DNA from 2 places in the Bacillus sp. FG16 genome. Region 1 is predicted to be linked to the other one. Evidence: riboswitches for the same ligand, from Rfam matches in the RefSeq annotation. Region 1 holds a riboswitch; the other holds the start of a gene.
The links. A riboswitch is a leader RNA that binds a small molecule or an ion and turns the genes downstream of it on or off. The one in region 1 is predicted to bind cyclic di-AMP.

Region 1 (3,409 bases):
GATCCTTTGAATAACGTTGCAAGCCCTTTTGATGCTCTGAGTGAGGAAAGAGAATTTTATTTGTAAATGAAAGATAGTATGCTTCCATATTTTGATGTGAAACTTTAAACTCCCCATAATATGTATTTTCATCATCGAGATGATCGAGCCGAAAAGGACGAAAATCGTTTTTTTGTAAGAAAGGGAACATATCTTGTTCATATCCAGCTTTAAACGAAAACGGGAATATAAATTGAAATATAGCTGTTGCTACACCTTTTTCCTCAATTGCTTGTATTGCCTCCATCTACATTGTTTCCTTTCCATATATGCTATAGAAACAACATGCCCAAATTTATTTGAAAATAACCACTGTTTTATACTTGTTTAAGAGTGAAAATTCAGCTTATTTAGCAGGGAACATGTATAATGTTATGTATACTAAAAGTTATAAAATTGTATTTTAAAAAGGGGGATGCTGTATGCGGATTTTAGTATTAGGCGCTGGTGGAGTCGGAGGATTTTTTGGTGGCAGATTAGTCGAGAAGGGAGAAGATGTCACGTTTCTTGTTCGTAGTAAACGGAAAAAACAATTAGAGGAAAGAGGACTTGTAATCCGAAGTGTTAACGGGGATTTTTCCTTCCGACCGAAATTAATAACGAAAGAAGAGCGAACTTCTCCATTTGATGTCATTTTATTTTCAACAAAAGCGTATCACTTAAACGAGGCAATTCAAGATTTGAAGCCGTTTGTTGGCGAAAATACTGTAATCATTCCATTGTTAAATGGTATCGCTCATTTATCGCTATTACAAAAAGAATTCGGCGAAGAAAAAGTAATTGGCGGTTTATGCTTTATCGAGACGACGTTAAACAATCAAGGAGAAATTGTACAAACTAGCGCTGCCAACAGACTTGTGTTTGGAGAAATTAAGTCTCAAAATTCAGAGAGAGTAAAGCATATTTCTAAAGCATTTTCAGGTACGAAATCTAGTTTTGTTTTAAGTGAAAATATTACGCAAGATATGTGGCATAAATATTTATTTATTACTGTAATGTCAGGTGTGACAACGTTAATGCGTGCACCAATTGGACCAATCCGTGAAAGTGAAGGCGGCCGTGATTTTATCCGTAATGTGTTTGAGGAATCTGTACAAATCATGAGAGTATTAGGAGCTCCAGTAAAGGCTAATATTGCCCAGGAACATATGAAAACGATTGATAAAATTTCGTATGATATGAAGTCATCGATGCAGCGTGATATGGAAAAGGGTTCGTTTATTGAAGGGAAGCACTTGCAAGGATATTTACTGGATGTAGCAGAGAAATTTTCTATAGCGGCACCATTATTAGGAACTATATATCAAAATTTAAAGGTGTATGAAGAGATGACCTTTAACAAATCTGTAATAGAATTAGATGTATGAAAAAATAAAAAAGATAGCAATATATAAGTGTATTGCTATCTTTTTTATTTTTTTGTATGACAAATTATTTATTTCTTTTCGTTCTATCTGTCAAATTTATTTCCTGTTCACGTTTACCATATAACTGATTAATTTCATTTGCTACTGCATCTAAATATGAATCGGAAAAAATAGGCTTCTTTTCTTTAGACATATGGGTCTCCTTTGCGGATTTTTAATATTCATTATGTATATTTCTCAGCGGATTATGCGCAATCATTTTAATTTTTTTCTTATTAAAAATTTTTGTTTACTTTTTGAAAATAAAGGAGTATTATAATCCACAGTTTTAATTTTCTAAATCGCTGAAACCGCATGGTACGGGGGACCCGTTTTTACGGATTAGTACATAATCCGATGGGGTGAATCCTTGAAAAAGGTAGGGCTACTCATAGGCCCGAATCCGACAGCTAACCTCGTAAGCGTTATATTGAGAAGGAAGGTGGAGCTTGTGCGACAAAAAAAATAATGTCTACAAGTCTATTTCGCTATGGCTTGTAGACATTTTTTGTTTTCTGAAGAAATTGTTTACTTGCTGTAAAAAGCAGAAAAGTTCGTACAAAATTATTGGAGAGTGGACAGCATTGGTTTCATCTATTAAAAGATTTTTAATTGGAAGACCGTTAAAATCAACAGAGCTTGGAGAACAAAAGCTTAATAAAACGAAAGCTTTAGCTATTTTATCTTCTGATGCATTGTCATCAGTTGCTTACGGTCCAGAGCAAATTTTAATTGCTTTAGCAGGTGTGGGAGCGATCGCTTATTGGTATTCCATTCCGATCGCTGTTGGGGTATTAGTATTATTGACAGCCCTTATTTTATCTTATCGTCAAATTATTTTTGCTTATCCGCATGGCGGGGGAGCGTATGTTGTATCAAAAGAAAATTTAGGGATGAATCCAGGCTTAATTGCTGGAGGATCTTTATTAGTCGACTATATTTTAACTGTTGCGGTAAGTGTATCTGCAGGTACAGATGCGCTAACATCTGCTTTTCCTAGTTTACATGCACATAATGTAATCATTGCGATTATATTTGTTATATTTATTACGATCTTAAATTTAAGAGGAGTAACGGAATCAGCTTCCGTTTTAGCATATCCTGTTTATTTATTTGTTTTAGCACTATTTATATTAATTGGTGTAGGCATATATAATATTTTGACTGGTCACGTTTCGCAGGCTTTACACACGCCGATCGGAACGCCGGTTGCGGGCATTAGTTTGTTTTTACTGTTAAGAGCATTTGCATCAGGTAGTTCTGCTTTAACAGGTGTTGAAGCAATTTCAAATGCAATTCCGAACTTTAAAGATCCTGCGCCAAACAATGCTGCAAAAACATTGCTTGCAATGGGTGCATTACTTGCTGTGTTATTTTCAGGAATTGTATTTTTAGCTTATTATTACGGAGTGACGCCGAGTAAAGAAGTAACAGTTGTTTCTCAAATTGCTGAACAAACATTTGGACGTAATTTCATGTACTATGTCATACAAGGTACAACAGCTTTAATATTAATTCTCGCAGCTAATACAGGCTATTCTGCATTTCCTTTATTAGCGGTTAACCTCGCAAAAGATAAATTCATACCGAGAATGTTTACGATTAGAGGAGACCGTCTAGGTTACTCAAACGGTATTATAATACTTGGAGTTGCTTCGATTATTTTAATTGTAGCTTTCCAAGGACAAACAGAACATTTAATTCCGTTATATGCAGTAGGTGTATTTATTCCATTTACACTTTCTCAAACAGGGATGGTATTAAAGTGGCTTCGTGAAAAACCTGAAGGATGGGCTTTAAAATTAACGGTTAATTTAATTGGTGCAGTTATTAGTTTTATCGTAATGAGCATGTTCTTTTTAACTAAATTTGCACAAGTTTGGTCGATTCTTATTTTCTTACCTGCTATTATCTTCTTGTTTCATCGAATTAAGAAGCATTATGATGCAGTGGGTGATCAATTA
Region 2 (3,409 bases), on a different contig from region 1:
TTATTACAGTCGATTCCGCTTGGCGGGGCAACATGTGATACAGCGGGTATTATATCACCTGCTGTATCTCTTGTCGTTTCTCATCAAGTAACAGAAGCTCTTAAACTGTTAGTAGAAGATTACGAATCACTTCGAGATGGGCTTGTATCGTTTGATATGTGGAAGAATGAGTATTCATGTATGAATGTACAAAAGCTTCGCCAGCATAATTGTCCTTCATGTGGAGAGAATGCATTGTATCCGTATTTAAATAAAGAGAACACATCAAAAACAGCAGTTTTATGCGGGCGAAATACAGTTCAAATTAGACCACCTCATAAAGAAGAAATGAATTTTGAACAATATAAAGAGTTGCTGGAAGGTCGCGTGAATGATTTAAATGTAAATCCATATTTATTATCATTTTCTGTTGAAGACAAGAGGTTAGTCGCCTTTAAAGATGGCCGTGTGCTCGTACATGGAACGAAAGATATAAGCGAAGCAAAAACGATTTATCATCGCTATTTTGGATAGAAAAGGATGAGTGGGATGAAAGTGAATAAAGCTTTAACAATTGCAGGATCTGATAGTGGCGGCGGTGCTGGAATTCAGGCGGATTTAAAAACATTCCAAGAGCTTGGTGTATACGGAATGACGGCTATTACGGCAATTACTGCTCAAAACACGCTTGGCGTTCAAGGGGTATATCCTGTTCCGTTAGAAGGTATTACAGAACAGCTGAATTCAATTGGTACGGATTTAACACCAGATGCAGTGAAACTAGGAATGTTATTTAGTAGTGAAATAATTCAAATTGTTGCAGAACAAATTAAAAAATTTGGCTGGAATAATATTGTGCTAGATCCCGTTATGATCGCAAAAGGCGGTGCATCATTATTACAGCAAGAAGCAGTTCATGCATTAAAAGAATATTTATTACCAGTAGCAACCGTTATAACACCGAATGTTCCAGAAGCAGAAGTGTTAACTGGGATGGAGATTCATAATGTTGAAGATAGTAAGGAAGCTGCAAAAGTATTGCACGAATTAGGTGCTAAATATGTGCTTATGAAGGGCGGACATGCAGAATATCAAGGTAATGAAGTAATTGATTTCCTCTTTGATGGAGAAGAATTTATTGAGTTTAGAAGCGAGCGAATTCCTTCAAAGCAAACGCACGGAAGTGGGTGTACATTTGCTTCAGCGGTTACAGCAGGACTTGCGAAAGGATACTCAATTGAAGATGCTGTTCAAGAAGCAAAACGATTTATTAGTATAGCAATTGAAGAGCCATTGAATATTGGTAGTGGTCATGGACCGACGAATCATTTTGCGTATAAAGTGAATAGAACGCGTGTATAGGTAAGTGAAAAGCCAGTTTTATAACTGGCTTTTTTTCTGTTTACTTTTTCAAAATACAGGAGTAATATATCAGCCAGAATATATTTTTTTGTAAACGCTGAGTCCAATTATATGGAGCGGAGGAACCAATTTGTGCAGTGTCACTAGGGGTGAATCTTTCAAATTTGAAAGTAGGGCTACTCTCAAAGCCCGAATCCGACAGCTAACTTCGTAAGCGTCTTGAGAGAGGACGGTGCCATGATGGATACATCACTTCATCGATCTGATTAGTATAGGGGAATATCAATCTATGTTTGATTTCTTTTATACTAAGGAGGATGAGGTACATGGAACTAACACTTATTTGTGTTGGAGAAGAAAGTAAGGTAAATAGTTTAAGAGATCTAGTTGCATTTCAGCATGAGTTAATTATTTTTACAGCAAATGAAGAGGTAGCGGCTGAAGTTAGGAATTGTGGGTTTGATTGGACTTATAGTTGTAGTAAGGAGCAGGATTTTACTAGTATTTGTGAGTGCATTAAGAAGGTGATTTTACTAGGGGATGAGCTTCCAATCGTTAGTTTCTTCACAGAACACATTCGTTTTTCTTTTCAAGCACCTATTACTGTTGTTACAAGGAATAAACGATATCCAGCGAGGCTCTATGAAACAATTGGAGCTAAGTTTGTCGTGTTTACAAATTGTGATAATATTTCTTTTTTATTTTTTGAATAGGGCGGGGGAAGAAATGATGAAGGTACTATTACTTGGAGATATAGCAAATCGTTGGGCAGTATCGGTAGAGCGAGTTCAAGAATTGGTTCAGATTGATCCCCTTTTTCCCGGGCCATATATTATATTACCATCAAAAGATGCTTTGTATTTAGAGATGGATATTACCGAGTATGAGCAGCTACATGCAGAATTGACACAAGTTTATATTCGTGGGAGAAATTTACGTGCATTTTTACGAGGAGAATAAAGGTTGAATAAAAAAGAGCGAATGCTGAGTGCAACAAGCTATGCACTTCATGTCATTCGCTCTTTTTATTTCATATTTAAAAGGTCATTTTTAAGAAAAGAGAAGAGAAATAAAGAAAATAGATGAAATAATAGTAATAATCTTCAATGTAAGCGTTTAAACGAATGTAAATATTATTATTTTCAGAAATTTAGCCCTTTACAAGTGAAATATAGAGGAGTATATTTACTCTCATAAATCATTCATAAAATTTCCAAAAAAACCTAAAATCGCTGAGTTCCAGAAATGGAGCGGGGGAACCAATTTTGTGCATCGTCACTTGGGGTGAATCTTTCAGTTTTGAAAGTAGGGCTACTCTTTAGGCCCGAATCCGACAGCTAACCTCGTAAGCGTTTAGAGAGGAGGTTTACTTTTTGTTGTTCATTTTTTGAACACTGAGTAGAGCTCAGTGTTCTTTTTTAATATTTTAATGGTAAATTTTTACAAAAGAAGAGAGGGATAGTTATGTTAGATGTTGTAATGGTCGGGATTTTTATTTTATTAGTTGCATCGATGGCAAGTCTTGCAAGTTGGTCAGATAAAGTTGTGAAAGAAGGAAAGCAATCATGATGATTGTCTTATCGGTTATTGTCGCAGCAATTACAGTGTATTTAGTGTATGCATTATTAAATCCAGAGAAGTTTTAATTAGGGGGAATCATTCATTATGATTTGGGTTGCAGTCATTATTACAATGCTCTTGTTTATTTTAGTAGCAAAGCCAACGGGGATTTATTTAGAAAAAGCTTTTCAAGGTAGCAAAACGTTAGATAAAGTATTCGGGCCTTTTGAAAAACTTATTTTTAAAATTACGGGTGTAAAAGCATACAATCAAACGTGGAAACAGTACGCATTATCATTAGTTTTATTAAATGGATTTATGATCGTTGTCGTATACTTCATTTTCAGATTACAAGGTGTGCTGCCACTAAATCCAGCGCATATTGAAGGGATGGAGCCTACGCTCGCTTTTAATACAGCAATTAGTTTTATGGCTGATACAAACTTACAGCATTATAGCGGTGAAAATGGTTTATCTTATTTATCACAATTAATCGGAATTACATTTT

Region 2: it holds a riboswitch for cyclic di-AMP, as region 1 does, so the genes downstream of both, ACODS7_RS22960 (hypothetical protein) here and ACODS7_RS20425 (APC family permease) in region 1, are expected to answer to the same signal.

The regions. Positions count from the first base shown of each region.
Region 1 is NZ_JBMDKC010000060.1:25,648-29,056, reverse strand. It holds gene ACODS7_RS20440 (hypothetical protein) at 1-286, opposite strand, end outside; gene panE (2-dehydropantoate 2-reductase) at 462-1,406, shown strand; gene ACODS7_RS20430 (hypothetical protein) at 1,471-1,599, opposite strand; cyclic di-AMP (ydaO/yuaA leader) riboswitch at 1,739-1,885, shown strand; gene ACODS7_RS20425 (APC family permease) at 2,030-3,409, shown strand, end outside.
Region 2 is NZ_JBMDKC010000076.1:10,828-14,236, forward strand. It holds gene thiF (thiazole biosynthesis adenylyltransferase ThiF) at 1-513, shown strand, start outside; gene thiD (bifunctional hydroxymethylpyrimidine kinase/phosphomethylpyrimidine kinase) at 529-1,341, shown strand; cyclic di-AMP (ydaO/yuaA leader) riboswitch at 1,427-1,574, shown strand; gene ACODS7_RS22960 (hypothetical protein) at 1,668-2,054, shown strand; gene ACODS7_RS22965 (hypothetical protein) at 2,068-2,301, shown strand; gene ACODS7_RS22970 (hypothetical protein) at 2,305-2,427, shown strand; cyclic di-AMP (ydaO/yuaA leader) riboswitch at 2,562-2,707, shown strand; gene ACODS7_RS22975 (SipW-dependent-type signal peptide-containing protein) at 2,806-2,910, shown strand; gene kdpF (K(+)-transporting ATPase subunit F) at 2,910-2,987, shown strand; gene kdpA (potassium-transporting ATPase subunit KdpA) at 3,007-3,409, shown strand, end outside.